Regions from separate parts of the Macrococcus sp. CoH-51_TC_04 genome, predicted to be linked through region 2. Evidence: predicted binding sites of a transcription regulator. Region 2 holds the regulator's gene; each other region holds the start of a gene.
What was found. Region 2 encodes Rex, which represses fermentation and respiration genes when NADH is low (regulators of the CRP and FNR family bind a similar motif). Its sites were predicted from a motif close to TTGTGAAATATTTCACAA; they were not measured.

Region 1 (11,056 bases), on a different contig from region 2:
ATGTATGACACCCGATACATTTATCTAAATTCATTACCATTGCGACTTGTGCTTTAATCTTCAAGCCAATCAACCTCCTTCATCTTACGTACAGCAACGTAAACATCACGTTGGTTACCAATTGGACCATAATAGTTAAATCCGTAACTAATTTGTGCATAACCCCCAACAAGTTGCGTTGGCTTCAAGTGAATACGTGTTGGCGCATTATGTGAACCACCACGCGTATCTGTAATTTCAGACCCTGGTGTTTGAATATGTTTATCTTGTGCATGATACATGAACATCGTACCGCGTGGCATACGGTGAGAAACCACAGCACGAGCTGTAACAAGTCCATTACGGTTATATACTTCCAACCAGTCGTTATCGTTAATGTTATGCTGTGCTGCATCTTCATTGTTGATCCATACTGTTGGACCACCGCGGAATAATGTTAACATGTGTTGATTATCCTGGTATGTTGAGTGAATATTCCATTTACCGTGTGGTGTTAAGTAACGTAAAACCAAACTATCTACGCCACCTTTAATCTTCTTATCTTTCGTGCCAAATACCATTGGTGGTAATGTCGGTTTGTATACAGGCAGTGATTCACCAAATTGCTGGAATACTTCATGGTCAATATAGTAACTTTGACGCCCTGTTAACGTTCTAAATGGAACGAGTCGTTCAATGTTCGTCGTAAATGGTGAATAACGACGACCTAATTTGTTCGAACCTGGGAATACCGCAGTTGGTATCACTTCACGTGGCTGTGCTGTAATGTTCTGGAATGTAATTTTCTCAGCTGCACGTTCTGCTGAAATATCCTTTAATTCCATACCTGTTTGTCGTTCAAGATCTTCATATGATTTTTGTGATACATGGCCGTTTGTTGCCGATGAAACGTTCAGAATAACATCTGCAACGCGTTTTGCTGTATCAATTCTTGGCAATCCATTTTTCACTGTATCATCTTCATACGTACCCACCATCGAGCGTAATTCATCGTATTCTTCTTTAACGCTGAAACTTACGCCGTGCGCGCCTACTTTACCATTCTCCAGCAAAGGTCCTACTGATATATATTTGTCGTACACTTCCGTATACGTACGATCTACAATCGCAAATCCTGGCATCGTTTTACCCGGAACTGCTTCTACTTCACCTTTAGTCCAGTCACGAACAATGCCCATAGGTGTAGAAATTTCTTGCTGTGAGTCATGTGCAAGTGGTGCAGTGACAACGTCTTTGAATGTACCTTTTAAGTGACGTTCTGACATTTCAGAGAACGTCTTCGCGATAGATTTATAGATATCCCAGTCACTTCTTGATTCCCAAAGTGGATCTACGGCTGGATTAAATGGATGAACGAACGGATGCATATCTGTAGAAGATATATCATGTTTCTCATACCAAGTCGCAGCTGGTAATACAATATCTGCGTAAAGTGGCGTTGTCGTCATACGGAAATCAAGTGCTATTAGTAGGTCCAGCTTACCTTCAGTATCTTCACGCCATACGACTTCTTCAGGCTTTTCTGTTTCATTAGGTTCAGCAAGTAATCCATGCTTTGTACCTAATAGATGTTTCATAAAGTATTCCTGTCCTTTTGCTGAAGAAGAAATTAAGTTAGAACGCCATACGAATAATGTTTTCGGATGGTTCTTCTTATTATCGGGATCTTCTACTGCAAATTTCGTTTCACGTGATTTCACGCTTTCAACTGCACGTTTTAATATTTCTTCATTCGTAAAGTTGCCGGCTTCACGCGCATCTTCTCCGAACAGTAAACTGTTCGTATCAAACTGCGGATATGATGGTAACCATCCCAGACGTGCAGCAAGCACGTTATAATCTGCTGGATGCTGATGTTTTACATTCTCTGCAAGTGGTGATGTTAATGCATCTACACCAGATTCTTCGTATTTCCATTGATCAGTAGCAAAGTAGAACCAGCTCGTTGCGTTTTGTAATCTTGGTGGTCCTTGCCAATCTTTTGCGAATGCAATTGTGGACCATCCTTCAATCGGACGACATTTCTCCTGACCGACATAATGTGCCCAGCCTCCGCCATTTACACCTTGTGTTGCACATAATGTAACTAAGTTTAATACTGAACGGTAAATTGTATCTGAGTTAAACCAGTGGTTTATACCCGCGCCCATAATAATCATTGAACGTCCACCAGTGTCGATTGCATTTTGTGCAAATTCACGTCCAACTTGAACAACGATGGATGGTTTTACACCTGTAATCTTCTCTTGCCAAGCTGGTGTATAGATAGAACTTTCATCATCATAATCTTTTGCTTCTAAATCTGTGTTAAAACGGTTTACACCATATTGAGACAACATTAAATCATAAATTGTAGCAACATATTGTTCTGTACCATCATCAAGCGTGACTTTCTTCGCTGCAATCGGACGTTTGAATGTTCCATTACCTGCGTTATCAAAGAACGGGAACACAACCTCAACAACTTCATGACCTTTATCTTTAATAGTCATTGCAGGATCAATTTTTGTACCGTCTGCTGTTTCTAATTTAATATTCCATTTCACATCTTTTTCCCAGCGTTGTCCCATCGTACCGTTAGGCACAACGATTGATTCCGATAAATCATCATATACGACTGGTTTCCACTCACTATGCTCAGAAGTATCTCCTAAATCACTCGAACGTAAGAAACGTCCTGCTTTCAATGTATCTTCATGTTTATCTAACATAATTAAGAACGGCATGTCTGTATATTGTTTTGCATACTCAATAAACATCGGTTCCTGACGTTTTTCATAAAACTCATCAAGTATTACATGTGTCATACCCTGTGCAAGTGCTGCGTCGGTACCAGGATTCGGTGCTAACCAGTTATCTGCAAACTTAACATTTTCAGCATAGTCTGGTGCTACTGATACAACTTTCGCACCTTTATATCTAACTTCTGTCATAAAGTGAGCATCTGGTGTACGTGTTAGTGGTACGTTAGAACCCCACATAATAATATATCCGGCATTATACCAGTCACTCGATTCTGGAACATCTGTCTGCTCACCCCAAATTTGCGGAGATGCTGGCGGTAAATCTGCGTACCAGTCATAAAACGATAACATTTCCCCACCCAGTAACGAGATGAAACGCGCACCTGATGCATATGAAATCATACTCATCGCAGGGATTGGCGTAAAACCTGCGATACGGTCTGGACCGTATTTCTTGATCGTATAAATTAATTGTGCTGCAATAAGCTGTGTTACTTCACGCCAGTTCACACGGACATGACCACCCATACCACGTGCTTGTTTATATGCCTTCGCCTTTGCTTCGTCTTCTACAATTGACTGCCAGGCACGTACGGGATCTCCAATCGTTTCTAAAGCTTCTTGCCACATGCGCCATAACACCCCGCGAACATAAGGAAACTTAATACGTAACGGACTATACTCATACCATGAAAATGAAGCACCACGTGGACAGCCACGAGGCTCGAATTCAGGCATGTCCGGACCACATGATGGATAGTCGATTTGTTGATTTTCCCATGTGATAATGCCGTTTTTAACGAAGACTTTCCATGAACATGAACCTGTACAGTTTACGCCATGCGTTGTTCTTACAACTTTATCGTGACTCCAGCGCTGACGGTACATCTTTTCCCATTCGCGACTTTTCTCTTCTAATACTGACCAATTTCCATTGAATTTTTCTGTTGGTTTAAAGAAACGTAATCCTGTTCCAATTGCCATTTATAACACTCCTTTTAGACATTCGCCCTCTTACTTTAGATTATGAAACTTTTCACAAGTTAGAGCCATTGGGGAATGTCCTAAAGTGTGTAGGGGAATCCCTATAGATAACCGTTTAATAATATATTCAAAATTTTTATTTTGAAGCAATTGTCAAATACGTTATGTGCTTAATTTGATATGATATAACTAAAGGGGGAATCATAATGACGCCTGAAGTTTATGTTACAAATAATATATTGAAGTATAATCGTGACGGATTACGTGAGGAGCATGATCAGATTGCAACTGAATTCCCATTAACGATTTATATCAATAACGAAGAATTCGCAACAATAGTGTGTACACCTGATTATATGAAAGAACTTATCATAGGGTTTCTAGCCTCAGAAGGTGTGATAAGAAAGTTTAGCGATATCGAGAAATTCCATCTTGATGATTCTAAAGGACTGTGTCATATTACACTTACGCGCGAGATACATTCAATTCATGCAAATCACTCAAAACGTATGATCAGTTCTTGCTGTGGGAAAAGCAGACAGTTTTATTTTGTTAATGATATGCAAACGTCTAAAGTATCTACAACTGAGAAGACGATTACGCCAAGTGAAGTCATTCGTATGATGCAGCATCTTCAAAGTGAAAGTAAAGCATTTCAAGTAACGGGAGGCCTGCATAACGCAGCAATCAGCGATGGCGATGCCTTCCACTTACACCGCACAGATATCGGTCGACATAATGCAATGGATAAACTATATGGGCATTGCATATTAAATCGCATCCCAATTAAAGATAAAATATTAATATTCTCGGGTAGAATCTCTTCTGAGATACTGATAAAAGCCTCTAAAATTGGTGTAGGGATAATATTAAGTAAATCTGCTCCGACAGATCTTGCAATTAAGCTTGCCGATGATTTAAACATTACCGCAATTGGATTTATAAGAGAGGATAGCTTTAATGTATACAGTCACCCCGAACGCTTAATTATATAAATTTCTGCATAATAAAAAGCGCCGATTAAGCGCTTTTTATTATATATTTAAACTTCTTTTTATTTGTGGGTTCTTTCTTAAAGATACAGCAAGTAGTGCTGCAAGTAATGCTTTAATAAAATCTCCTGGCAAGAAAACCAATACAGAAGTATAAGCTTTCATTAGATCCATTTTTAAGTTTTGCGCCATGAATGCCCCACCAATTAAATTACATAAAATTGCACCGATAAGCGCATTAACAATAAATACTTTCCACACTGAAAAGTGTCTCATCTTATCTGTAAATAAGCCGATTAAATAGGCAACAATAATATATGATAATAAATAGCCACCTGTCGGACCGAAAAATAATGCGAATCCTCCGCGGCCACCAGATAATACAGGTGCACCCACTGCTGCAAGCAACAAGAATAATAATACAGCAAACGTACCTTTCTTACGTCCTAACAAACAGCCTGCCAGCATTATGCTTAAATTTTGAAGAACAATCGGAACAGGCAAACCAGGCACAGGAATCGGAGGGATAATACCCATCGCAGAGATTAAAGCTGCAAACATTGCGATAATCACTAAATCTTTCAATTTCATTTCTTAAACCTCATTTCAACAGAATAAACTTATTCTACACTATTCGTTAACCTTTTAGTACAAAAAGTTAACAATGGATATAAAAAAATAGCTGGAATATCCAGCTATTCATCATTTCAAATTCATTAACTTGTCTTTCAGAACTTTTCTTTGATGTTCTAAAGAAATTGGATCATTAAACCAGAAATCTTCAGAATCATATTCAACGAGGCGGTTATTTTTAACTGCATCCATGTTCTTCCACAAATTAGATTCAGTTACTGTATTTGTAGCAGACCCTGCATCACTTGACACGAGTACAATATCTCCTGCATAACTACTCAAACTTTCAGAAGAAACTTTCTTCCATCCTGTCGGTTTAACATCTTTAACAATTTTATCCTGCATCTTCAAGTCAAACGCTTGATAAATAATTTCTGATCCACGGCCCCAGTTATCGCCATACACATAGATTTCTTTTTGGAAGAACTGGAAGATAGAATAAGTTTTATCTTCACCAAGATGTTTTTTAATTTCTTTACCATCTTTTTTCGTCTCTTTATTCCATTTATCCACAAATGCTTTTGCTTCTTTTTCTTTACCAACAATTTTTCCTAATAATTCGTGTACTTCTAAATAATCATGCTTTGTATATGTAAAAGGAATTGTTGGTGCAATTTTTTCATACTTCTTATTATCTTTATCAGTATCAAATGAAATAATTAAATCTGGTTTTAGTTTAGCGACTTTCTCAACATCGCCTGGATTTAACTGTTCTACACCCTTAAGCTTCGGTTTTAATATATCAGATTGGAATGCATATTGATCTGCTCCAACCGGAGTAACACCTAAATCAATTAAATTCCCAACATAGCTTGCACCCATAACAACGATACGTTTTGGTTCTTTTGGAATTTTTATTGTTTTGCCGCTATCTGTTTTAAATTCTACTGTTGTTTCTTTTTGCTCTTTCTTGCTATCTTTATTCCCGCATGCTGCGAGCATGATAATACATACGATGAATAATACTAATATTTTTTTCATTACTTTCCCTCCAATTGATATTGATTATCATTACCAATTAATTATATGAACAATCATTGACAAAAGCAATATCTTTTTTATATCTTTTATTACATTGAATTTCATATATTCTATCTCTATAATCGAGGTAATATGCAATTTAAGGAGGGCTATCATGAATAATACGACAAAAGGCATCATTCTTGTTACATTAGGGGCAATATTCTGGGGTGTAGGCGGGACAGTATCACAACAAATGTTCCAGACTTTTAAACTTCCTCTTGATTGGTTTATTACTGTAAGATTAATATTCAGTGGATTATTCTTATTGCTACTTGCTGTTATTAGAAAACAAAATATTTTCAACCTCTTTAAAGATCGCTATACTATGATACATCTCATTATATATTCAATATTTGGAATGCTTGCAGTACAGTATACTTTTCTTGCCTCAATAGAAGACGGAAATGCTGCTGTCGCTACTTTACTACAGTATTTAGCACCTATTGTCATTTTAATTTATTTGCTTAGCACACGTAAAATTAATTTTAGGTTGATTGATTTTATCGTCATCGCTGTATCTACATTCGGGACTTTTCTACTTCTTACAAGTGGTAATATTAATAACGTTGTCGTCCCACCCAAAGCCATCATCTGGGGATTGCTCAGCGCAGTGGCAGCTGCATTTTACACAATGTATGCTGGACGACTATTTGTTCATAATAAACCATTAGTTATTATTGGATGGGCAATGCTCTTTGCAGGAATATTTATCAGTCTTTTCAATAGACATTGGTATATTAACCCTTTTGCGATGGGAAGTGTGGCCATCGGATATTTAATCTTTGTGATTATCGTAGGAACTGCACTTGCATTCTTCTTATATTTATTAAGCGTGAAATATATCGATCCACAACTTACTGCATTACTTGGATGTATAGAACCACTTACCGCTATTATCGTGAGTATCCTTTGGCTGAAACAGCCATTTAATTTTATTCAGATTATTGGAATGATTATTATATTAGGTGTCGTCCTCTTTATATCCATCATTAATTCTAAAGAAAAAAAAGTACAAAAAAACACATGAAATCAATGCGTTAATGCGCATTGATTTCATGTGTTTTTAATAATTGAGTCACAATATTGCGTTCAACAGCATCATCCATCGGTGGATTATGCAGGCCTGCTCTCATCGACCTTAATATTCTTTCTAATATTCTTGTACGTTCCAGGCTCTTTGCCCCTAATACGCGCATTGCTAAATCAATAATTTCAAGTCCATTATTGACAATGATATGTTTTGACAGCTGGAATGTAAGTCCGAGATGTTCTGTCTTACCTTCCAAGTGCATATCGCATGCATGATAAATGAAATGACGAGACTGCATCATCAGCATCTCCATTTTAGCGAGTTTATCCTGAATATGAGGAAGTTCACTGATGGTCGTCTGCAAAGAGTTTGGTTGATACGTTTTACTGAATTGTACTGCTTCATCTAGCGCACGTTGTGCAAGACCGAGATAAACTGCCGGAATATGCATCAACCATGGATTCGCAAGCTTTTCTTTATTAATTTCAACTCTGTTGCGTTCATTGATGTTCACATCATTAAAAATGACATCATGGCTAGCCGTTGCACGCATCCCTAACGTATCCCATGTCTCAACGATTTCAATACCAGCACTATCAGCTGGGACATAATAGAACCCCATAGCAGACGCTTCAGTATCGTAAGCTCCTACAAGCATGTGCGTCAGACGATGACTCATGGATGCAAAGGTCTTAGTGCCATTAATTACATACTTCTCTCCAGCATGTACCGCATTCGTAGATGGACGACCTCCTCGCGTCGGGCTTCCCATCTCGCTTTCGGATACAACGCGATTCGTGATTGCACCCTTTTTTACGTCTTCAGCAAATTGCAACATCATCTCTTCCGACCAGAGGTTTAACTCAAATACTTCTCCCACAACACCAAGATGCCAACCAATGGATAAGGCTGTTGATTCATCATAATATCCAAGTAAAGACTGAATCACGATAAGTTCTTTAATATTACACCCAGCACCACCATGTTCAACAGGCAAAGTTAGCATGTGATACTCATGTTTAATCAACCAATCGATAAGCTGATTGTTAAGCACTCCTTTTTTATCAGCTTCTGCGGCCGTTCGTTCTAACCACTCTCTGTTTGCTTCGAATAATGCTTTCCATTTTAATTCGATGCTGCTTTCAAGAAATAATTCATTTTCCATTGCTGTCATTCTCCTCTCATTGAAATTGTAACACTTTTATTTACAACTATCATTTTCGATAAGCGTGTATTCATATAATCATATATAATGATATTAACAAATTAACAATTAGGACGAAAAATATGACTTTATCCAGTTTATTAAATGACGAAAACTTTATATCACCCATAATCATCTCGCTCAAAGTCGCAGTGAGTGCAACAATATTAAGTTTCGTATTGGCACTTTTATTACATTATTTATTATCCAGGAAATATTTTAAAGGAAAGACGATTTTAGAAGCTATCATTATGATGCCAATGGTACTTCCTCCAACCGTTGTAGGATTTTTACTGCTCATCTTATTTGGTAAACAAAGCGTAATGGGGAGATTTATAGACCTACTCTTTCACCAGCCAATTATCTTTACAATTTATGCCGCTATTACCGCATCTACTCTTGTCGCTTTACCATTAATGTATCAATCAATAAAAATAGGTATAGAACAGATTCCGGAAAATTTATATCATGTTGCCCAGCTTGATGGCGCTTCAAAGTTTCGCATGTTTACACATATTACTTTACCTTTATCGAGAGCGGCCTTGCTAACTGGAACTTTGTTAGCCTTTGCACGCGCAATCGGAGAGTTCGGTGCAACACTTATATTCGCCGGCAATATACCTGGTGTTACCGAGACGATGCCGACAGCAATATATGTAGCAATTGAAAATAATGATTTGCATCTTGCATACGCCTGGGTTTTCATAATGATTGTGATGTCATTCTTCATGATGATCGCCACACAACGATTAAGAAAATAATAAATCTCTATAACCCTACACTTTATAATACCTTTGCTTGAAAGAAGATAGCATTGTAAGGTAGACTGAAAGTGTTCAAATATATTTATTAAAGGAGAAAATATAATGTCTAAATCAACACCACACATTAAACCAGAAAACAATCCAATCGCAGAAACAATTCTCTTACCTGGAGATCCACTTCGCGCTAAGTTTATTGCAGACACATATTTAGAAGACGTTGTTCAATTTAATGAAGTACGTAATATGTTCGGATACACTGGAACTTATAAAGGAAAGCGTATCTCAGTTATGGGTACTGGTATGGGGATTCCGTCTATCGGCATCTATTCTTATGAATTGATTCATACCTTTGGTGTGAAAAATTTAATTCGTGTAGGTTCTTGTGGCGCAATGCAAGAAGATATTAACGTATACGATATTATCATTGCTCAAGGTGCATCAACGGACTCTAACTACGTGGCGCAATACGGACTACCTGGTCACTTCGCACCAATCGCTAACTTCGATTTACTTGCACGTGCGAAACAATTAGCTGATGAAAAAGGTGCTGTCAGTCACGTTGGTAACGTATTATCATCAGATATCTTCTACAATGCGAATGAAGACGCAACTGATAAATGGCGTTCAATGGGCATCTTAGCTGTTGAAATGGAATCTGCAGGATTATACATGAATGCTGCTTATGCTGGTGGAGACGTTCGTGCACTTGGAATCTTCACAGTAAGCGACCACTTACTAACACACGAAGAAACGACACCTGAAGAGCGTCAAACATCATTCACTAATATGATGGAAATCGCATTAGAAATCGTAGAGTAATACAATAGATCAATAAGCCGATACTTCTAAGAAGTATCGGCTTATTAATTAGAGTTTCTGTTTTAGTTCGTATAATTTATAAAACGGGCTAAGGGGTAAAATAAAGTCTCCAATATATTCTTCAATATGTGCATTGAAGCCTTTCTTAAATTTAAGTACACCATAATCTTCAGCATCTTCAGTGAATACACCCGTTACACCATAAAAATTATAAGTTTTTAAATTCAGGCTCTTGGCATACTTAATCATTTCAAACATCATATTATAGGGCCCCATAAATTGATTATACTTAGGATTAGAACCACTTGATAAATAATATAATTCATGTTCATTATGAATATACAATGCACTTGCTAAGTGAAGAATTCTGCCATCTGTCTGCTTTAAAGATTCAATTTCTGCAACTTTCTTCTTCTCTTTATCAACTGCTTTGGAAAGCTGATCAACTTTATTACGTAATTTTCTGAAGCCAGGGTTTTCATCCAACTTCAATTTCTCTTTATTATATTCGTTTTCTTTCTGTTTTAAATCTTTATGCAGAATATCAAGATGCTCATCTAAATCAATGTAACTTAATACAAGCCTACATTGATCTTTGTATATCTTTTGCATCTTAACGAAGTAATCAAAGTCTCTGAACGAGAAACCATGTTTATCTTCAGCCATCTGAAATAATTCAAAGAATTTATCTGTTTCTTCAACCGATAAATCTCTTAAACGAACACCCATCTCATACGTTTTCTTAATGTTACGTCTCGTTTTATATTCCATTTCCTTTAATAATTCATCTTCAGATTTACCTTCAAGATTAAGCACTGATAAGAATCTGGCTTGTGAATCATTAGAATACCCAACTGGGAATC
Region 2 (11,056 bases):
TCACCTTAAATTTGTGCATTTTTAATTCCTCCAATTTCCACTTAGATTAATTATAATGGAGAATGTACACTTTTTCTATGATGAGGATGCATTGTTACACACATTTAACATTTCATATATAAATGAAACATATCAAAATCTAATGCCAGAAATGAATGTTTTGCAATTCTAACAAATTTTAGTATAATTAATATATCAAATATAAAATATATATAATACATTGTAAAGAGGGATAATAATGGAGAAACAATTCTTTTCGAAAGACACACATATTGGTGCTGTACATCTTAACGTTAACTTTATGGATAACAGCGTAAAGTTTTATCATGAAATATTAGGTATGGATATTATCGAGCATACCCCTTCATTTTCAGCACTTGGGGTTAATGATAGCGTTCTAATCTACTTATATCAGACGAATCATGCGCGTGTTCAAACTGCAGGGCTGTTTCACTTTGCACTATTAGTTCCTTCTCGTGCTGCGCTTGGCAATATTTTCTACCACCTCATTAAGACTGAATATCCGTTAGCAGGTGCGAGCAATCATGATGTTTCAGAAGCCATCTATTTGCAGGACCCGGAAGGTAATGGGATAGAGATTTACAGAGATGTGCCAAGCAATGAATGGCAGTTTGAACCAAATGGTGATATCGTCATGGGTACATCTGAGATGGATTATGCAGCTGTTATTGAAGCGAATCATAACCGTCCATTCGATGGTATGCCGAAGGACACAATCATCGGACATATGCATCTATCAGTCATTGATTTAAATCAGTCCATTGCATTCTATAATGAATTGTTTGGATTAGATGTAATGACTCGCTATGGTAGTCAGGCGGCATTTATAGCAACAGCCGGGTATCATCATCATCTCGGATTAAATACATGGCAACATCAGACCGAGCGCGCGCGTCTTGACTATCCAGGATTAAGGAAATTTGATCTGAATATCCCGAACGAAGAAGACCTCCAGCACTTTTTAGAAACATTATCAGAAAAAGGATTAACTCAGTCAAAAGACGAGAATTCAAATATTATATATGACCCTAGCGGCATTGGAATTAGAATAATGACAAAAAATTAGAAGTGTAAACTATGGGATTATTTAAGAAAAATATAGCAAGCTTTTTAGGCACTATGAGAAGAATGAGGACCGTTTCATCATAAAAAATAAAAGCATCTATAAAAAGCTGCAGGTATAGCACCGATAATTCGGTACATACATGCAGCTTTTTATATTATAAGTTCTCTTGTTCGTGCGTAATTTTACGTGTTTCATTTAAATTCTGCATATTAGATAATACTGTATCCTTTAAATACGCACAAACTCTTAAATAAAGTACGTCCACAATTGTAAGTTGTGCTGTACGTACTGTCATATATCCTAAATTGATTTCATTTTCTTCTTTCGCCATCGCAAGTACAATATCCGCCATACGAATAGCAGGAGATGAGAACTTTTGTGTTAATAATATAATCTTAATCCCTTTCTCTTTTGCATATTTACAAATATCTGTAATAACCTTATTCTTACTTGTTTCAGATGTAACGAATAATACATCTCCTGCTTCATAGTGTCCTAATAATGTAATCGCAGATAAAAGATCTGTTGCCAGAATTGCAGACTGATCAATATTCATCAGCTTTACATGCAAATCTGTCGCAACAACTCTTGAGTTCCCGACGCCAAAGATCATAACGCGTTTTGCACTTGTAATTGCCTGGGCCGCTTCATCAATTACTTTAGCAGAAATGACCTTCTCTGTATTATAAAGTGCTTGAATTGTATTGTTGAAGACTTTCTCTTTCATTACTTCTTCATCGTCTGTTAATTCAATCTTCGTCGGTACCTTTTTATCTGCAATTGTGTGAAGTTCACGTGCGAGCTCCACCTTAACCACTTTAATCCCAGATAATCCAAGACGCTTACTGAAGCGTACAATGGCTGCTTCACTTGTATTTGAAAGATGTGCAATTTCTTTGATTGGTAAGTTGACCACCTTTTCAGGGTACTCAATGACAACGTCGGCAATCCTTTTTTCAACTGGTGTAAAGCTATCGTACATCTTTGTAATTTGACCTAATACTGAATACATAATTTCAGCTCCTTACATCTTATTCAATTAATGTTATGCCCTATTTAATTTCAATTCGCTAGCTTCACTTCAGTATAAATATACTATTTGCTGAAAACAATTAAAACAAAAATTTTCTAAAATTTGTGGATGTTTTTATGCATCCTTTAAATCATACTTCCATAGCTTCAAATAAACATCCCCATGAACCGCCGATGTTCTAATGCCATCTGCTGATTCTGATGTATTAATACGCGTGGACATTACTGCTTCTCCATCATTGATAAATATCTCTATCGTCTGTTTATGAACAATGCAGTGTAACTTTGTCAATGGTTCGTGCAACGTAATAAACTTTGTATAGGGTTCATCAATCAAACCACTATCCGAACGATCCACAGTAAATATTCTTTTCTCTGTGTCATAGATCAATACCGTGCGCTCTTTTCTTGAAACACGTAATTCAAGTATATATTCTAAGGCATTATTCTCTATAATCTCAGCGACAAGTTCATAATTATTGCCTTCATAAGGATGCAGGCGAACATTCTTCCTTGTGGCGTAACCTTCTGCTGTTTCAAGTTTGCCTTGCCTACTAGAAGAAAGTAGTGGCCGTTGTCTTAGCTGTCCATCCTCGATTGACACAATCCTTGGTGTAGCAAGTACATCACCAATTCTGCCGATTAATAGGCAACGGTCTTGTTCATCCAGCATAAAGGTGACGGGCTGATAATCGAATCCATGGTCAGCAATATTATAATTCAATTGTGATGGATACACATCTAACTTGCTGCCGACTTGCGCTTCAAGTTCCTCTAATTCCTGCTCTGTTAATGGCACTATCTGGGATTCCTTCATCATAATTCTCCTTGAAATATATTACTTATATTCTATCAGAAAATATAAAAAAAGAAGTAGCTTTGTCACTACTTCTCAAGTTCTTCTTCAATCAGTTTCTGTTCACCTTTTAAATATTGTCTATAGCCGATCTTGCTTATTTGGATACTCACTTCATACAGCAGTAACATCGGCACAGCGAACATTAAATACGTCATAAAGTCAGCAGGTGCAATTAATGCGGCAAAGACAAATAAAATAAAATAAGCATACTTACGGTTCTTACTTAAGAACATCGGTGTGACGATACCAAGTCGTGTTAAGAACAGTAAAAGAATCGGTAACTGAAAGACAAACCCGAAAGGCAGCGTAAAGCGCAGCATTTCGTTAAAGTACTCTCTTACACCAATCATCTGGTTGACACCAATCTCGCTTGCGAGCCCTAACGTAAAGAAGATGAGGTAAGGAAATACTAAATAATAACTGAACAATAGCCCAGCAAGAAATAATATAATACTGATCGGAATATATGCTAACGTAGCGCTTCTTTCTTTGGGATGCAGTCCGGGTGAGATAAACGCCCATATTTGATACAGAATAACAGGCGAGATTAAGATGAGTGCAATTAACATAATCACTGTAATATAAATTGTCAGCGGATCACTTACTTTAAAGTAATGTAAAGTAATTTCTTTTGGCACATCATCCTTCGTCAAGTACTTTGTGACCGGCTTTCCGAAGTAGAATCCGACGATAACGCCTGCTACTAAGAAGTAACAGACTGTCATAATTCGTTTACGCAGTTCTTCTAAATGCTCAACTACTGTTAAATCATCTTTATTCATGTAAGGAATTGACCTCCTCATACAAAAAGCGGCACTACATCGCCGCTTTAAAATTTCAATTTATTTGATATCTTTGTTATCTTTATCTTCGTGATCCTTCATGATGCCATCTGTTGCATCTTTGAATTCTTTAAGAGATGTTCCCATGGCACGACCAAACTCTGGTAATTTCTTAGGACCAAAGATAATTAAAGCGATAATTCCTAGAAATATAACAACTGGTCCTGATAATGCTAAACCTAAAAACATATATTTATCCCCCTAATGATTTTTCATAAAGAAAATTAATGATTGTAATTCTACGCCGAGATCAATGTGATGTACATGTACTCCGCTCGGTACATTTAAACGTTCTGGTGTAAAGTTTAATATACCTTTTATTTGTGCTTTTGTCACTCTATTTGCGACGTCTTGAGCAACACTACCTGGAACCGTTAAGATAACGACTTGAATCCCTGTAGCTTCTACAACCTTCTCAAACTCTTTCATATCCTGAACTTCAATCTTGCCAATCTTACGACCAATCGCTTCATCATTCACATCGAATGCTGCTGTTATCTTCATTCTATCATTAATCGAGAAGTTGTAGTTCACTAGTGCTGTCCCTAAATTACCGACACCGATAATCGCGACCTTCGTAATCATATCTTGCTGTAACGTCGTCTTAAAGAAATTTAGCAGGAATTTAACGTTATATCCGTATCCTTTCTTGCCAAGTTCTCCAAAATAAGAAAAATCTCTGCGTATTGTTGCAGAATCAATCTGTAATCCTTCACTTAATTCCTTACTGCTCACTCGTTCAACATTTGAATTATATAACGTATTAACAAAACGATAATATAAAGGAAGTCGTTTCAAAGTGGCTTTAGGAATCTTGATTTGGTCCTTCGACATCCTATTCACCCGTTTCTATTTTTTGTGATAACTTTCACATCGATATAATTATAACATCTATACTAATAAATGACTATGTGAAATTATGAATTAACGATAAATGATTCCCACTGATATCACACTACTGTACAATAAAAGAGAGGTGAACAAAGTGATACTATTACAAGCTAGTAATTTAACAAAATCCTATTCAGGTGAAAATATATTCTCAAATGTAAAATTTGAAGTTAAATCCAATGACCGTATAGCCATTGTCGGCAGAAATGGTGCCGGAAAGACGACATTAATGAAGATTCTTGCTGGAACTGAAGACTACGATTCAGGTCATCTGTCTATTGCTAAACATGTAAACGTTGGTTACTTAACACAGCAGATGACTTTAAATGCTGAAGGTACAGTCTATGAGGCTATGAAGAAACCCTTCTTACATTTAGAGCGCATGCAGCAGGAGTTAAATAGCATCGCCACTTACTTAAGTGAACAGAGTGAAGATGCACAGAGTGATGCATATCAAGAGAAATTAGCAGAATACGAAAGACTGCAGCAAAAGTTCGAATCACAAGATGGTTATTTATATGAAACGAAGATCAAATCTGTCTTAACAGGATTAAGCTTCACAGAAGAAGACTTCCATAAGAAAATAGATAACTTCTCTGGCGGACAGAAGACACGTCTCGCACTTGCTGAGATGCTACTTCATAATCCCGACTTACTATTACTTGATGAACCGACGAACCATCTTGATATGGATACAACTGCATGGCTGGAAAATTACTTAACGACGTACAACGGTGCCATCGTCATTATTTCACATGACCGTTATTTCTTAGATAAGGTTGCGAATACAGTATATGATGTCGCGCTCGGACAAGTAACGAAATATGCCGGTAACTATTCAAAATTTATTGAACTGCGTGATCAATTCTATGATAAGATGCAGGCCGAATATGAGCGTCAGCAGGCTGAAATCAAACGACTAGAAACATTCGTACAGAAGAATATTACACGTGCATCGACGAGTGGCATGGCAAAGTCCCGCCGCAAAGTATTAGAGAAGATGACAAAGATCGATATGCCAAAACAAGACGACCACTCAATGAACCTGCGCTTTACTATAGATAAAGAAACAGGAAATGACGTACTGCGTTGTACTGATCTTGCAATCGGCTATTCAACGCCTCTTGCAACCAATATCAACTTTGATGTCTCTAAACAAGACGCAATCGCATTTATCGGCCCGAATGGCATCGGCAAGACAACGCTCATCAAAACAATTGCTAAATTATTAAAGCCTCTTTCTGGAGAGGTTCATTACGGTGCAAACTTGTCGATTGGTTATTACGATCAGAAACAAGCTGAATTCTCATCGAACAATACCGTGCTGGAAGAATTATGGCAGTACTATCCTGCAATGCCTGAGAAAGAAATCAGAACTGTGCTTGGACGTTTCTTATTCGTACAAGATGATGTCAAGAAAATCATCAATGACTTATCCGGTGGCGAAAAAGCTCGACTCCAGCTCGCAAAGCTTAGCCTTGAAAATCATAACGTGCTCATACTCGATGAGCCGACGAACCATTTAGACATCGATGCGAAAGAAGTACTGGAAGATGCACTCATCCATTACCCAGGAACATTGCTCTTTGTCAGTCACGACCGTTATTTTATCAACAAACTCGCAACGAAAGTATTCCATATGGATAAAGAGGGCGGGCGTATGTTCCTAGGCGACTATTCTTACTTCATTGAAAAAGAAGAAGAACGTATGGCCATACTTGCACATCAAGCAGAAGAACAAACGAAATCCGTAAATAAAGAGAACGACTATAACGCATTCAAAGCGAACCAAAAAGAGATCAGAAAGCTAGAGCGACAAAAAGAAAAGCTGGAAACGCAAATCGAAACAAACGAAGAGCGTATCAATGAAATTGAACTCGAACTTACAAAGCCAGAAGTATTCAGTGATATCGAAAAAGCAAACACATTCAATGAAGAACTTATTATACTCAATAGTGAAAATGAAAAATTACTTGAAAAATGGTCAGACATCGAAATGGCATTAGAAGGATAATTTTTCATTAATACACGCTATTTTCTGAAAACAGATATTCACACAGTTATACACAATAAAAATGTTATATTATAAGTAATCCACAAAGTTATTATACTTATCCACAGATTTGCAGCAAAAACATATCGCTTTTAATGTGTAAAAAGTACTATTGACATATAGTTATGCACATTTTGTTAACAACTTGTGTACAAGTACGTATGTTCGTGTTTTTTAATCAATATATATTCTATCGGTTAATTTATAATAAATTAGGCATAGCGTGCATGTATGGGAAGCATTATTCTTTCTAAATTATTAGATTTCTATGCTATGATTTTACAATAAAAAGGAAGTCATCCATTACGATGACTTCCTTTTTATTGTGACAGCTACTTTACTATCAACTTTGTAACTATAGATCGATATTTGAACGTCCATTTAAGTCCATCGTTCCAAGCTTGCCTGCAATATATTGATAATAAGCTGCTGCTCCAATCATTGCCGCGTTATCTGTGCATAGATTTAACGGTGGTATTAATAGTTTAACATCATTGCTATCACACATCGTTTCCATACGTGCACGGATGCCACGGTTTGCCGCCACACCTCCACATATAAGTAACTGTTTAATATCATAATCTTTTAGCGCTTTAAACGTCTGTGTAGTTAATACATCAATAACACTTGCTTGAAAACTTGCAGCAACATCTTCTTTGTTGTAGCTGATCCCTTTTTGATTTAAATTGTGCAGTTTATTAATGACTGCACTTTTAAGTCCACTGAAGCTAAAATCATAATCATCCATAATCGGACGTGGAAATTCTAGTACATCTTCCCCACTTGCAGCAAGTCTATCGACATGAGGCCCGCCTGGATAAGGTAAGTCTATCGTTCTTGCTACTTTATCATATGCTTCGCCAACTGCATCATCTCGAGTTTCGCCAATCACTTCAAAAGCCATATGATCCTTCATGAGCACAAGTTCTGTATGTCCTCCGGAAATGACGAGTGCAAGCATCGGGAATGTCAATCGTTCTTCAATATGATTCGCATAGACGTGTCCTGCAATATGATGTACTGGTATCAGAGGTTTACTGTGTGCGAGTGCCAATGCCTTCGCCGCATTTATACCGACAAGCAATGCACCAATTAACCCTGGTCCTTCAGTCACAGCTACAGCATCAATGTCATCCCAAGTCATATGCGCTTCAACAAGTGCTTCTTCAATAACCATCGTAATATTCTCAACGTGATGTCTACTCGCTACTTCAGGTACGACACCACCAAATCGCTTATGTGATTCAATTTGAGAATTGACGACGTTACTTAATACTTCATAGCCATTACGTACAACACTTGCTGCAGTCTCATCACAGCTTGTTTCTATTGCCAAAATCGTTATATCTTTCTCACTATTCATCGTAATTTCACCCACATCACTTTCGCATCCTCACCAGTACCATAATAGTCGCGTCTAATGCCTCCATAGGTAAAGCCAAGACTTTCATACAGTCCTCGTGCTGCATTATTCTCTACTCTTACTTCTAAACTCATCATTTCACATGTTATTCGTGCATAGTTCATTACATACTCTAGTAATAGCTTTCCATAACCAAATCCTCTAAACTGTTCATTCACTGCAACAGTCGTAATTTGCGCCTGATCTACCACAATCCACATGCCTAGATAGCCAATCACTACTCCATCCAGAACAAGTACAAAGTAGTGCGCAAATTCATTTTTCTCCAGTTCATGATAGAAAGCATCCAATGTCCACGATCCACTCGGAAAGGCCTTTTGCTCAATATCATATACTGACGGGACATCTCCCGGTTCCATCTTTCTAATAACTAATCCTGTTTGTTCAGCCAATTGCGTTCTGCCTCCGATATCCTTAAATATGTCGGTTCAAATGTGTGAACGTTCACTGGATGATCTATATCAATTAAACGACGCATTTCAGCACTTCTAGGAATACAATAAAATACAGGACCCTTTAACGTATCTTCAAGTTTCACAGCATCCATCCCTAAGAATATATAAGGTAAGTGCTGGGCCTTTAATTTAGCATTTAATTCATCTATAGAAATATAACAATCCTCTTCAACACGTTCTAATCTAACACCTTTATAACGATACATTCCTGTATACACATGATTTCTACGCGCATCAAATATAGGAATTAACAGGAATTCATGCATCCTTACAGTTGCCGCTAACGCAGCTAAGCTAGAAACTGAATATAAAGGGACATTCAAAGTATACGCCAACGTCTTAGCAGCTGTCACACCGATACGGAGACCAGTATAAGATCCTGGTCCTGAAGCAACGACGATGCCTTCAATATCTTTCATCGTTAACTGTGTATACTTCAATAAACGCTCGATCTGACTCATTAATGTAATAGAATGATTAATACGCATACCACTGTTAAATTCAGCAAGTACACTATCACCATCAGTAATACTCACGGATAAAGGCTGATTACTCGTATCAATATGCAGTAACTTCATCAATAATCTGCTCCTTTAAGCGATTTCCTCTAGAACCCATCGCCTGAATCTCTATTTCACGTTTTGAATCTTCAATATACTTAAGATTAAGCTCAATATAATCTTCTGGAAGGAATTCTTCAATCATCTCAGGCCATTCAACAATTGTGACACCATCTCCGTAGAAATATTCATCAAATCCAAGATCATCTTCCGCACCTTCAAGACGATAGCAGTCCATATGGTGAAACGGAAGCTTACCTTCGTACGATTTTATAATATTAAATGTAGGAGAAGTAATCTTCTGTTCTATACCAAGTGCTTTCCCAAAAAATTGGCTGAAAGTCGTCTTACCAGCCCCTAGATCACCATGGAGCAACAACACGTCCCCACGCGTAACAAGCGTCGCAATTGTTTGTGCGAGACGCTCTGTATCTTCAATTGAATTTATCGTTATTTTCATGTAACACACTCACTTCAATTTATTTTAAATATCTATTATTGTAACACATTTAATTTACTTAAATTAAGACATAAAAAAAAGAGACCTAACAGGTCCCCAATGTGCGGCTCATCGCATCCATTTATATATTGCCCGGCAACGTCCTACTCTCGCGGATCGTAAGACCAACTACCATCGGCGCTAGAGAGCTTAACTTCTGTGTTCGGTATGGGAACAGGTGTGACCTCTCTGCCATCGTCACCAGACAAATTTTCAATACTTATATAAGTATAACAGCTTCGAAGATATTTTCAATAGTAAATTTTACACTGCGTTCATGAACTTTACAATTGATTTATTTTCTTTAATGCCACTCGTTTCAAGCGACTTTTATATCTTACAAAATACTCATGTTAAAGTCAACACTTTTTCAATACTTTTTTTCTCATTCTTAAAGTTTTATTTTTCTGATAAATAATTATGCAATAAAAAAACGCTAAAAACCCTTGTTTAAAGGGATTTAGCGCTTAAATTCATTATTTATGTCTCATGTATGGGAATAATAATACATCTCGGATTGATGCACTATCTGTAAGCAACATTACTAAACGGTCAATACCGATACCGAGTCCTCCTGTTGGTGGCATACCATATTCTAATGCTTCGATGTAATCTTCATCCATTTCGTGCGCTTCGTCATTGCCTTGGGCTTTCTCTTCCATTTGCGCTAAGAAACGTTGTTTTTGGTCAATCGGGTCATTTAACTCAGTAAATGCATTCGCGTGTTCACGACGTACAATAAACAATTCAAAACGATCTGTGAAACGTTTATCTTCGGGATTTTGTTTTGCAAGTGGTGATACTTCAACAGGATGGCCATATATAAATGTTGGCTGCACTAAATTTTCTTCTACTTTTTGTTCGAAGAATTCATTTAATACATGACCGTATTTCATATTCGGCTTTACTTCTACACCATGTTCTTTTGCAAGCGCATGTGCTTCTTCGTCTGTATTTACATTATAGAAATCAACACCTGTAAATTCTTTTACAGCATCAACCATATGCCATCTACGCCATTTTGGTGCAAGGTGAATCTCTTCACCATCATACGTTACTGTTGTAGATCCAGTTACTTTCTCCGCAATATAAGCTACCATCTCTTCAGTTAAATCCATAATATCGTTATAATCAGCATAAGCTTCATATAATTCGATCATTGTAAATTCAGGATTGTGACGTGTTGAAATTCCTTCGTTACGGAACACGCGTCCAATTTCATAAACTTTCTCTAATCCACCAACGATTAATCGTTTTAAGTGTAATTCAATCGCAATACGCATGTATAATTCCATGTCTAACGCATTATGATGTGTAACGAACGGACGTGCTGCGGCACCTCCGGCAATTGTATG
Region 3 (11,056 bases), on a different contig from region 2:
CGACAGTGGAGATGGGTTTACACCAGGAGATACACCAAAAGGATCCGGACTCGGATTCTTTGGTATGCAAGAACGTGCGGCTATCGTCAATGGGTATGTTGAGATTAATAGCGAAACAGGAAAAGGTACGTTTGTAACGTTAACCATCCCACTCTAGGGGGATAAATATGAAGATTGTAATTGCAGATGATCATGCAGTTGTGCGTACGGGATTCTCGATGATTTTGAACTATCAAGACAATATGGAAGTTGTTGCAACAGCAGCAGATGGTATGGAAGCTTTCCAAATGGTCTCGCAATATAAACCAGATGTACTGATTATGGACTTAAGTATGCCGCCAGGAGAATCAGGATTAATTGCTACAGGTAAAATAAAAGAGGCATTTCCTGAGACAAAGATACTGATATTGACGATGTATGATGATGAAGAGTATTTGTTTCATGTTCTCAAAAATGGTGCAAACGGCTATATTCTGAAAAATGCTCCAGACGAAGAATTGATTAAAGCAGTGCGAACGGTCTATCAAGAGGGAACTTATATCGATCCTAAGATGGCAACGTCACTCGTGCATGAATTAATACACCATGATACAGAGTACTCAGCGAAAAATGATCATTTAAAAATATTAACAAAACGAGAATTAGAGATATTACCTTTAATTGCGAAAGGCTATGGTAAAAAAGAAATAGCTGAAATGTTATATGTTTCAGTAAAAACTGTAGAAGCACATAAAGCAAGAATCATGGATAAGCTAGAGCTTAAAAGTAAACCGGAACTTGTAGAATACGCACTTAAGAAAAAATTACTTGAATTTTAAAAAAGGTAGTGACACGATGCAATTTCAAACAAAGATGAAAGCACTGCGTATTTTAGAGAATGAACACATATTGATGCGTTCACTATTACATGAATGGTATCAAATCATGATGGATGTGAAAGCTACAGAAGCGATGCTTTCAAAATATCATAAACTAAAGTTATTAAAAGAAAAAGTGTCGGAGTTTTTACCGGTACTTGATAAGCACCAGGCAAAAGAAGAGCAGTTTTTCTTTCCTGTTCTAGGAAGTTATATTGGAACAGATCAAGGTCCAATACTGACAATTGAAGCTGAGCATGATGAGATGGCACAATATTTTAATCACTTTAACGGTGTTACAAATATGATGGAACTGAGTGTAGAAGATATTAATCTCCTGTTGAATGATTTGAACGAAGGTTACGAAATTTGTATGGTGCACATGTATAAGGAAGAGAGTGTACTGTTCACAATGGCGGAAAAGGTATTTAAGATAAAAGATGAAGAAACGCTTCTAGAGGTATTGAATACAAAGATTATATAAAGAGAGAACTAAAACTTGAAAGAGTTCTAGTTCTCTCTTTATATAGGGAAATGACTCAGTTATAGGGGGAATTCCCCAATGTTAAATGTATCACAATCGCCTTACAATAGTTTTGTATAGTAAATCACAAACTAATGAAAAAGGTGAAAGAAATGGACAAATCAACAAGTAAAGTACAGTTACCCTTACAGACGTTAAGTTTAGTTGCAGGGTTTATGGCATGGACAATCATTGCACCGCTTATGCCATTTATGTCACAAGAATTTACCATTCCAGAAAGTCAGAAAGCAATTATTTTAGCGATACCAGTTATTCTTGGCTCAGTTTTGCGTATCCCACTTGGTTATTATGCCAACTTAATCGGTGCAAGAAAGGTATTCTTATTCTCGTTTATATTCTTATTGATTCCAGTATTTTTACTTAGTTTAGCACAGTCTACTACGATGCTGATGATTTCAGGCCTTTTCTTAGGTGTTGGGGGCGCAATCTTCTCTGTAGGTGTTACGAGTGTACCGAAATACTTCCCGAAAGAAAAACATGGTTTAGCGAATGGTATTTATGGAATGGGGAATATCGGAACTGCTGTATCAGCGTTCGCAGCACCACCGCTTGCGAATGCAATTGGCTGGAGCAACACTGTTAAATCTTATTTAGTAGTTATGGCATTATTTGCGCTACTGAACTTCTTATTAGGAGATAAAGATGAGCCGAAAGTAAAACAACCATTAATGGATCAAATTAAAGGTGTATTACCAGAGTATAAACTGTATTTACTGAGCTTCTGGTACTTCATTACATTCGGTTCATTTGTAGCATTTGGATTGTTCTTGCCGAACTTCTTGGTTAATAACTTTGGATTAGATAAAGTTGATGCAGGAATACGTACAGGTATATTTATCGCGATTGCCACATTACTACGCCCAATTGGTGGCGTGCTGGGTGACAAGTTACGTGCTATGGATGTCCTTAAAGTTGTGTTTGTTGGTCTTATTATTGGTGCAGCAATGCTTTCGATTAACCATCAAATCTCTTTCTTTACTGCCGGATGTTTAGTTATTTCAGCATGTGCGGGGTTAGGAAATGGCTTAATCTTTAAATTGGCTCCGACATATTACTCTAAACAAGCAGGTATTGTTAACGGTATTGTTTCGATGATGGGTGGATTAGGTGGATTCTTTCCGCCACTAGTTATTGCCGCTTGTGCAGCAAACTTCGGTACAAACAAGCCAGCTTTTGCCTTCCTTGCAGTGTTTGGTATAATTGCATTAATAACAATGTTCTGGATGGACAAAAAAGAAGGCAGAAATTAGGGGATGACATATGCGGTATGACAGACAAATAAAATTTTATGGTATCGGCCAGGAGGGTCAGGAGAGATTATCTCAAAAGACTGTCGGGATTGTAGGGTGCGGTGCACTTGGTACACATCTTGCAGAATCCATGGCGAGGTGCGGTGTAAATAAAATTGTGATTGTTGATCGCGACTATGTTGAGCTTTCTAATTTACAACGACAATCACTATTTAAGGAACAAGATGCAGTTGATTCGACACCTAAAGTGATTGCTTGTGAAAGAGAATTAAAAGCAATCCGAAGTGATATACAAATCGAAACTTACATCGATCATCTTGATGCGCCGCTTCTAGAAGCGGCGTTTTTGCAATGTGATTGTATATTAGATGCAACAGATAACTTTGAAACGCGATTGTTAATTAACGATTTCGCTTATAAATATAATATCCCATGGATTTATGGTGCGTGTGTAGAGTCGACTTATGTGGCATGTCCGTTCATTCCAGGTGAAACACCGTGTTTTAATTGTGTGATGGGTATGTTACCAATCATGAATAGAACCTGTGATACAGTAGGTGTTATAGAACCTGCAGTAAGTATGGCAACGAGCTTTCAGATGGCGTATGCGTTAAAGTTATTAACAGGGACACCGTTTGATGCGAAATTAGTGTTTGGTGATGTATGGCAGATGGATCATACAGCCCTTAAATTTTCTCGTATGTATGATGATGAGTGTATGACGTGCGGAGGACAAGCAACATATCCAGAACTGCATAAACGTACACATGAAACGATGTTATGCGGGAGAGATACTGTTCAAATTACCACACAGTTTAGTGATGAAGAATTGTTAAAACATTTAGAATCATTGTCTATTACCGTCCAGGAAACACCTTATTTTATTCGGTTTAACTTTAACGGCTATCCGATTGTACGGTTTAAAGGTGGTCGTATGCTTATTCATGAAGTTCAATCGATGGCGGAAGGCAAGACAGTTTATCATCAACTATTTGGTTAGGAGCGATTAGTATGGAACATTCAAATGATGTGCGTAAACAATTAAATGTAGGTGTCATTACAGTAAGTGATACGAGAGATTATGCTACGGATAAGGGCGGAAAGGCAATTGTTGAACATTTAAAAAGTATTGAAATCGATGTTTCACGTGAACATTACTTGATCGCTAAAGACGACCAGGCTGATATTCGAGCGAGCATTATGAAATTACTGCATGATAAAGTGGATGTCATTATTACGACAGGTGGAACAGGTATTGCAAAACGTGATGTTACGATTGAAGTAGTGAAGTCTGTTATCGATAAAGAACTGGAAGGTTTCGGTGAAATATTTCGTTATTTAAGCTATACAGAAGATGTAGGTACACGAGCGATGCTCTCACGTGCGTTATGTGGTACGAAAGATAATACCGTAATTTTCTCGATACCAGGATCAGTTGGTGCTGTAAATCTCGCAATGAAAAAGCTCATTACACAAGAGATTCATCACATTGTGCATGAGCTTAATAAGTAATTAACGGTTAAAATCGCCGTTTTTGCCACCAGATTTATGTTCGAGATAAGTTGGACCGATAATCATACCTTTATCAACTGCTTTGGTCATATCATATATTGTAAGTGCCGTCGCGCTTGCACCCGTTAAAGCTTCCATTTCAACACCTGTTTGTCCGGTCGTTTTAACGGTGCAAGTGATTAATATTTCATAACCGTCAATCGTATCCCATTCAAAGGCAATATCGATACCACTTAAATTTAGTGGGTGACACATCGGGATAATTTGTGCGGTGTTCTTTGCAGCCATAATACCTGCCACCTGTGCCACGCCAAGCACATCGCCCTTTTTATTCTTGTGGTTGATGATTTGCTCATAAATGACTGCGTTTACTTTAATCGAAGTTTTAGCAACAGCAGTGCGTGTTGAGGTAGGTTTATCTGATACATCTACCATCTTAGCGCGTCCTTGTTCATTAAAGTGTGTTAAATTGTTCATCATTTCACTTCCTTTTTGTATACTATAACTATCATACTACATTTAGAGAAAGTAGGATAACGATGCTTGAAAAACGTACACCCATTCCAGTTACAGAAGCGATAGATAAATGTTTACAGCATGCTAAATATAAAATAGTAACGAATAAGTATTACACCGATAGTTTAGGCTATACATTAGCTGAAGATATTATTGCAACATATGATATACCGATGTTTGATAAGTCGCCATATGACGGCTTTGCGATTGTAAGTGAAGCGTCAGAAGGTGCAAGTGGTGATGCGCGTAAGGCATTTAAAGTTATCGATCATATCGGTGCCGGACATGTAAGTGACGCACAACTAAAAGACAACGAAGCAGTACGTATCATGACTGGTGCGCCAATTCCAGAGGGTGCAGATGCTGTCGTTATGCTTGAACAAACGTCGCTCATAGAAAAGGGTTTTACGCTTAGAAAACCATTTACACCTGGTGAAAATATTTCAAGGCAGGGTGAAGAATGTAAGCAAGGTGAAGTTGTTATTCCGAAAGGAACGCAAATTACTGCAGGTGTAATCGCAGTATTGGCGACCTTCTCGTATGAGTACGTGAACGTTTACCATAAGCCGACTGTTGCACTAATTGCTACTGGATCAGAACTTGTAGAAATGAATGAATCACTTGCACCAGGGAAAATTAGAAATTCAAATGGACCGATGATTGCATCACTTTGTAAAGCGATGGGTATTAAAGTGAAAGACTATCGTGTTCATGGTGACAACTTCGATGCGCTATACGAAGTAGTGCGTGATGCCCTGGATGCACATGACATCGTAATTACTACGGGTGGTGTGAGTGTCGGTGACTTCGATTTCATGCCTGAAATATATAACAAACTTTCAGCAGAAGTGTTATTCAACAAAGTTGCGATGCGACCAGGCAGTGTAACAACTGTAGCGGTAAGTCATGACAAATTTCTTTTTGGATTATCAGGTAACCCGAGCGCTTGTTACACGGGGTTTGAGCTATATACGAAGCCTGTACTGCGTAAAATGATGGGTCAGAGCGAAGTATATCCGACTGTGGTTAAAGCAACGCTTGCAGAAGACTTCACGAAAGCAAATCCATTTACAAGATTTATAAGAGCGGATTTAGATTACCGTAATATGACGGTAGCGCCGAGTGGATTTAATAAGAGTAATGCAGTGATCGGCATCGCAAAAAGCAATAGCATGATTGTTTTACCTGGGGGAACGAGAGGGTTTAAACAAGGTGACACTGTAGATGTCCTGTTAACAGAACTTTCTTGTGAGGATTCATCATGGTAAAAGTATTGCAAGTCGTTGGATTTAAAAAGTCTGGAAAAACAACAACGATGAATCGTATTATTAAGCAATTGAAAACACTCGATTATGAAGTGTCTGTTATTAAACATCACGGTGAAATTGGTGGACAGGAAATAGATATTCCAAGAACTCGTGATCATATAACATATATAGAGAACGGAGCAGATGAAAGCATCGTCCAGGGATATGCGTATATTCATAAGCTAAGAAAGAATGAATCGATTGAACTCCAGACTATTATCGATGAAGAAGTAACGTGTAAGGATATTGTGCTAGTAGAAGGTTATAAGCAGGCACATTACGATAAAATTGTGCTTTACAACAATGCTGAAGATAAAGAGATGCTATCTCAGTTACAAAATATTAAACTGATGGTAGATACATCCGTTGATAGTGAACAAGTGATAAAGAAATTCATACAAAGTTGGGTAGGTGATACACGTGAAACAATTTGAGGTCGTAACGATGCCGATTGATGTTGAACATTATAGAAAGATGACGGTAACGCCACATCAAGGTGCAGTATGTGTGTTTACCGGTATCGTAAGAGAATGGACACAAGGTGTTAAAACAGAGTATCTGGAATATGAAGCATACATTCCAATGGCAGAGAAAAAATTAGAACAGATCGGTCAGGAAATAAACGTGAAATGGCCGGAGACGATAGTAAGTATTGCTCACCGTATCGGTAATCTTGAAGTATCAGAGATAGCAGTGGTGATTTGTGTATCGAGTCCGCATCGCAAAGATAGTTATGCAGCAAATGAATATGCGATTGAACGCATTAAAGAGATTGTTCCGATATGGAAAAAAGAAATATGGGAAGACGGAGAACAGTGGATTGGTGGCCAAAGAGGTTACCATCCGAATTATAAGGGGTGATATGATGAAAGTATTATATTTTGCACATATTAAAGCAAAACTGGATCGCACAGAAGATCAGTTTTCGTTTGCTGAGCCTGTTAAAGTAAGTCAGTTTAGAAAGCATTTATATGAAACGTATCCGGTAATACGTGATGAGCAATTTCAAATCGCTGTTAATGAAGAGTTTGTACGCGACGAAGATGTAATTCATAATGATGATGTTGTCGCATTAATTCCACCTGTTAGTGGTGGCTAAATGATCGGTGTTATATTAGCAGGAGGTGCTTCTACACGCTTTGGCAGCAATAAAGCCCTTCACAAAATCGATGGTAAGCCATTTTACGAGCATGTATATGAAGCATTTAAAGAAAGTACCGTATCGTGCATTGTTCTGAGCACGAATAAACAGAGGACTTCATACTTTGAAGAGGAAATTAAAGAGAAGCAACTCGATATGCACGTAGTAACGGATATCGAAGCGGATTGTGGCCCGATGTCAGGCATATACACTGTAATGGAAACGTGTATTTCAGAAAGTTACTTCGTCGTCTCTGTTGATACACCGTTTATAACAACAGAAGCAATAGACTATCTTATTAGTTGTTTTAATACACGAAATGTAAATGCGCTGTGTTATAAGGATGACTTACAAGTACATCGCACAATTGCGATTTATCATCGTTCGTTACTACCTGTTATACAAGAGAGTATGAAACAAAAGCGTTATGCATTAAAACAATTGACGGTTGAGGCACAGTTTGTTCCTGTTTCAGAAGTAAGCGACGAAAGCGAATGGTATGCTAATATTAATACAAAGACTGATTTACAGAACGTAAGGAGGGTGACAAATGAAACAAATAACAGATAAATTAGGGCGCCCGATTAGAGATCTGCGTATTTCTGTAACAGATCGCTGTAACTTCCGTTGTACATATTGCATGCCGAAAGAAATATTTGGTGATGACTATGTTTTTCTGCCGAAAGATGAATTACTGTCCTTTGAAGAGTTGACGCGTATTGCAAAAGTATATGCACAGCTCGGTGTCAAGAAAGTAAGGATTACAGGTGGGGAGCCGCTATTGCGTAGAGATTTACCGGACTTAATACGCGAAATCCAAGCGATAGAAGGTATAGAAGATATCGGTTTAACGACGAATGGTTTGTTGCTGAAAAAGCACGGACAAGCATTATATGATGCTGGATTACGTCGCATAAATGTCAGTTTAGACGCGCTTGATGAAACATTTGAAGCGGTAAATGGACGTGGTATCAGTGCGGATCAAATATTAGAACAAATTGATCACGCTGTATCTATTGGTTTACAAGTTAAAGTGAACATGGTGATACAAAAAGGTATGAATGACCATCAGATGATTCCGATGGTCAAGTATTTCAAAGATAAAAAAATAACATTGCGCTTTATTGAATTTATGGATGTTGGTAATGACAATGGCTGGAATTTTGATAAAGTAATTACGAAACAGGAAATGATAACGCATATTTCAGAGCATTTTAATATTAAGCATGAACCACCGAAATACTTTGGCGAAGTTGCGAAATATTATGTTCATGATAATGGCGCAAAACTCGGATTTATTACAAGCGTGTCAGAATCATTTTGTTCAACGTGTACAAGAACACGCTTAAGTTCAGATGGTAAGATATTTGGTTGTTTATTTGCAACAGATGGTTATGACTTGAAAGAATTTATTAGAAGCGGTGCGACAGATCAGGAGTTGAAGGACAAGCTTATTGCACTATGGTCTGTGCGTCAGGATCGTTATTCTGATGAACGTACTGCCGAAACTGTGAGGCAAAGAAAGAAAAAGAAAATAAATATGAATTATATTGGTGGCTAAAATTATTATTTTAATATAATAATTTTATTAGATATAAACTATGTGTAAGTATATATATATTCATATAACAATTTTAAAATAGCATATCATCGAAAAAATCGATGATATGCTATTTTTTACTTTTATTATTCAAAATAAACGTTATAATAGAGTAGTAATAAAATTAGTACTAGGTAATAATATTAACTGACAATCCTTTTCGGTATCGTGGTTTCATTATTATTTTATTTAGAGGTGACTTATGGAAAGAGACAAAAAGTTAATGTTAAGAAAGATGGTTAAGCCTTATGAGAAATCCGCACTACAAATAAGTTTAGTCCAGGTGCTAAATACACTGGTTCCTTATTTAGTACTTGTAGCGATAAGTATGTTAAGTTACAGTGTTTCTCCATGGATATCAGTAGCTGTTAGTATTGTGGCAGCATTCTTCCTAGTTCGAACGTTTATTATATTTCATGACTGTTGTCATGGTTCGTTCTTTAAGAATAAGAAGTGGAACGATGCAATGGGAAATTTTACTGGATTTTTGACGATGTTTCCGTATCAGCAATGGCGCAGAGAACACAATATTCATCATGCAACAAGCGGCAACCTTGATAAGAAGGGGATCGGTGATATATGGATGATGACCATTGATGAATATGAAGCGGCAAGTAAGTGGAAGCAACGTGGTTATCGTATGTATCGTAATCCATTTGTTATGTTTGTTTTAGGGCCGATATATTTATTGTTCGTTACAAACAGAATTAATAGTAAAGGTGCTAAGCAGAAAGAAAAATTAAATACGTATTTTCATAATATTGCAATCTTGGTCGTGTATGGATCTATTATCTGGTACTTTGGATTTGCATTCTTTGCAGCGGTATTTCTACCGATTATGTTTATCGGGTCAATGCTTGGTATATGGATGTTCTATATTCAGCATACATTTGAAGAATCGTACTTCGAAGAGAATTCAGAGTGGGATTATGTTAAAGCTGCAGTTGAAGGGAGTTCGTATTACAAATTACCAAAATTATTGCAGTGGTTAACAGGGAACATTGGGTTCCACCATGTGCATCATTTAAGTCCGAGAATTCCAAATTACTATCTCGAAACTGCACACGAAGAAGTTAAACCACTGCAGTATGCAACGACAATCACATTTAAACAAAGTCTGGAGACAATTAAATATAAACTTTACGATGAGAAAAGAAAGGTATTTATCACATTTAAAGATTATTATCGTAATTATGCAAAGAAAAGAACAATTTAAAAAACAAGAATGGAAACTAATTCCATTCTTGTTTTTATTTGAAGAAAACTTCGATAATGTAATCTAGATTCTCGTCTGTAAGTTGTAGTGTCGTTTCATTTACTTCGCTTAACAACATTTTTGTATTATTTTCTTCAAATACGATAGATTTCTTGAAATATGGTTCAAATACATGGATGAAGCCATTAAGCACAGCTTCCTCAGCATTCATTGTAGAACGTGCTGATGTTGGTGCGACAGTCAATGTGTCAAATTCTAAATGATTTTTAATCATTGCAAGCACCTTTAAATTTTCTGGGGGATTATTATTCGTTATGTGATAAATTGTTTCATGCTGTGCATGTAAGATAGCATGCGCCAGTACCTTAACGACATAATCAACTGGAACTAAGTTCGATGTACAATTATCATCTGCGAATAAGCGAAATGGCTGTTTGCCAATTAATCCTTTACGGTCCATCTTACGTTTAAATACTTTCAAAGCTTTCATAAAGCCATAAAGCGTGAACTTAGAGTCCGCTTCACCAGTCACAGAATCTCCGATAATAATCGCAGGTCGTAAAATTGAATATGTCAATCCGCTTTCAGCGACTGCGTGTTCAGCTTTAATCTTACTCTCTTCATATGGGTTATTTACTGGTGTACCAATTGGATGTAGTATTTCCTTAGCATACTCGTTTGTGCCGACAGTATATGCTGTCGATACGTATAAGAAATGCTTTGTATTTAAATCCTTTGCCAAGTTAAGTGCGTGTAATGTTCCATGATAATTGATATTAAATAGATCGTTGCGCAGTTCTTCATCAAATTTCACTAATGCTGCAAGATGATAAAAGTAATCCATTTCTGGAAGAAGCTTTATAACATCCTTGTCAAGACCACAATTAGGCGAGGTGATATCACCTTGAACAAAGTGGAGGCGACTTTCATTTTCCTTAGTAATTAATTTATTCTTACGTGCTTCATCACGATATAGAATATACAAATGATGATTATTATTCTGTAGCAGCTTATTGATTAGTTGTGCTCCGACAAAACCGGTTGCACCCGTTAAAAATATATTCAAATTGTTCACATCCATAAATTTAATCCTAAATTATATTGTGCAGTAAT

Region 1: ACZ2V4_RS06570 (nitrate reductase subunit alpha) is a predicted target of Rex. The motif match lies at 3,769-3,786, and genes of this name have one in related genera.
Region 3: ACZ2V4_RS06610 (nitrate/nitrite transporter) is a predicted target of Rex. The motif match lies at 1,420-1,437, and genes of this name have one in related genera.

The regions. Positions count from the first base shown of each region.
Region 1 covers NZ_JBVGOY010000005.1:94,590-105,645, reverse strand. The annotation lists gene narH (nitrate reductase subunit beta) at 1-64, opposite strand, end outside; gene ACZ2V4_RS06570 (nitrate reductase subunit alpha) at 54-3,728, opposite strand; gene fdhD (formate dehydrogenase accessory sulfurtransferase FdhD) at 3,935-4,723, shown strand; gene ACZ2V4_RS06560 (biotin transporter BioY) at 4,763-5,311, opposite strand; gene ACZ2V4_RS06555 (ABC transporter substrate-binding protein) at 5,423-6,334, opposite strand; gene ACZ2V4_RS06550 (EamA family transporter) at 6,489-7,403, shown strand; gene ACZ2V4_RS06545 (acyl-CoA dehydrogenase family protein) at 7,414-8,571, opposite strand; gene modB (molybdate ABC transporter permease subunit) at 8,694-9,371, shown strand; gene deoD (purine-nucleoside phosphorylase) at 9,477-10,193, shown strand; gene ACZ2V4_RS06530 (aminoacyltransferase) at 10,242-11,056, opposite strand, start outside.
Region 2 covers NZ_JBVGOY010000003.1:143,588-154,643, forward strand. The annotation lists gene ACZ2V4_RS04740 (LPXTG cell wall anchor domain-containing protein) at 1-19, opposite strand, end outside; gene ACZ2V4_RS04745 (VOC family protein) at 239-1,087, shown strand; gene ACZ2V4_RS04750 (MurR/RpiR family transcriptional regulator) at 1,242-2,099, opposite strand; gene ACZ2V4_RS04755 (GH32 C-terminal domain-containing protein) at 2,235-2,936, opposite strand; gene tatC (twin-arginine translocase subunit TatC) at 3,005-3,760, opposite strand; gene ACZ2V4_RS04765 (twin-arginine translocase TatA/TatE family subunit) at 3,821-4,009, opposite strand; gene ACZ2V4_RS04770 (redox-sensing transcriptional repressor Rex) at 4,022-4,654, opposite strand; gene ACZ2V4_RS04775 (ABC-F family ATP-binding cassette domain-containing protein) at 4,806-6,725, shown strand; gene tsaD (tRNA (adenosine(37)-N6)-threonylcarbamoyltransferase complex transferase subunit TsaD) at 7,120-8,127, opposite strand; gene rimI (ribosomal protein S18-alanine N-acetyltransferase) at 8,124-8,546, opposite strand; gene tsaB (tRNA (adenosine(37)-N6)-threonylcarbamoyltransferase complex dimerization subunit type 1 TsaB) at 8,558-9,220, opposite strand; gene tsaE (tRNA (adenosine(37)-N6)-threonylcarbamoyltransferase complex ATPase subunit type 1 TsaE) at 9,201-9,662, opposite strand; rRNA gene rrf (5S ribosomal RNA) at 9,793-9,907, opposite strand; gene lysS (lysine--tRNA ligase) at 10,178-11,056, opposite strand, start outside.
Region 3 covers NZ_JBVGOY010000005.1:109,725-120,780, forward strand. The annotation lists gene ACZ2V4_RS06595 (sensor histidine kinase) at 1-157, shown strand, start outside; gene ACZ2V4_RS06600 (response regulator) at 168-818, shown strand; gene ACZ2V4_RS06605 (hemerythrin domain-containing protein) at 835-1,341, shown strand; gene ACZ2V4_RS06610 (nitrate/nitrite transporter) at 1,494-2,651, shown strand; gene ACZ2V4_RS06615 (ThiF family adenylyltransferase) at 2,662-3,651, shown strand; gene ACZ2V4_RS06620 (MogA/MoaB family molybdenum cofactor biosynthesis protein) at 3,663-4,163, shown strand; gene moaC (cyclic pyranopterin monophosphate synthase MoaC) at 4,164-4,640, opposite strand; gene ACZ2V4_RS06630 (molybdopterin molybdotransferase MoeA) at 4,703-5,947, shown strand; gene mobB (molybdopterin-guanine dinucleotide biosynthesis protein B) at 5,941-6,420, shown strand; gene ACZ2V4_RS06640 (molybdenum cofactor biosynthesis protein MoaE) at 6,407-6,847, shown strand; gene ACZ2V4_RS06645 (MoaD/ThiS family protein) at 6,852-7,085, shown strand; gene mobA (molybdenum cofactor guanylyltransferase MobA) at 7,086-7,697, shown strand; gene moaA (GTP 3',8-cyclase MoaA) at 7,678-8,688, shown strand; gene desA (Delta(5) desaturase DesA) at 8,930-9,943, shown strand; gene ACZ2V4_RS06665 (SDR family oxidoreductase) at 9,978-11,024, opposite strand.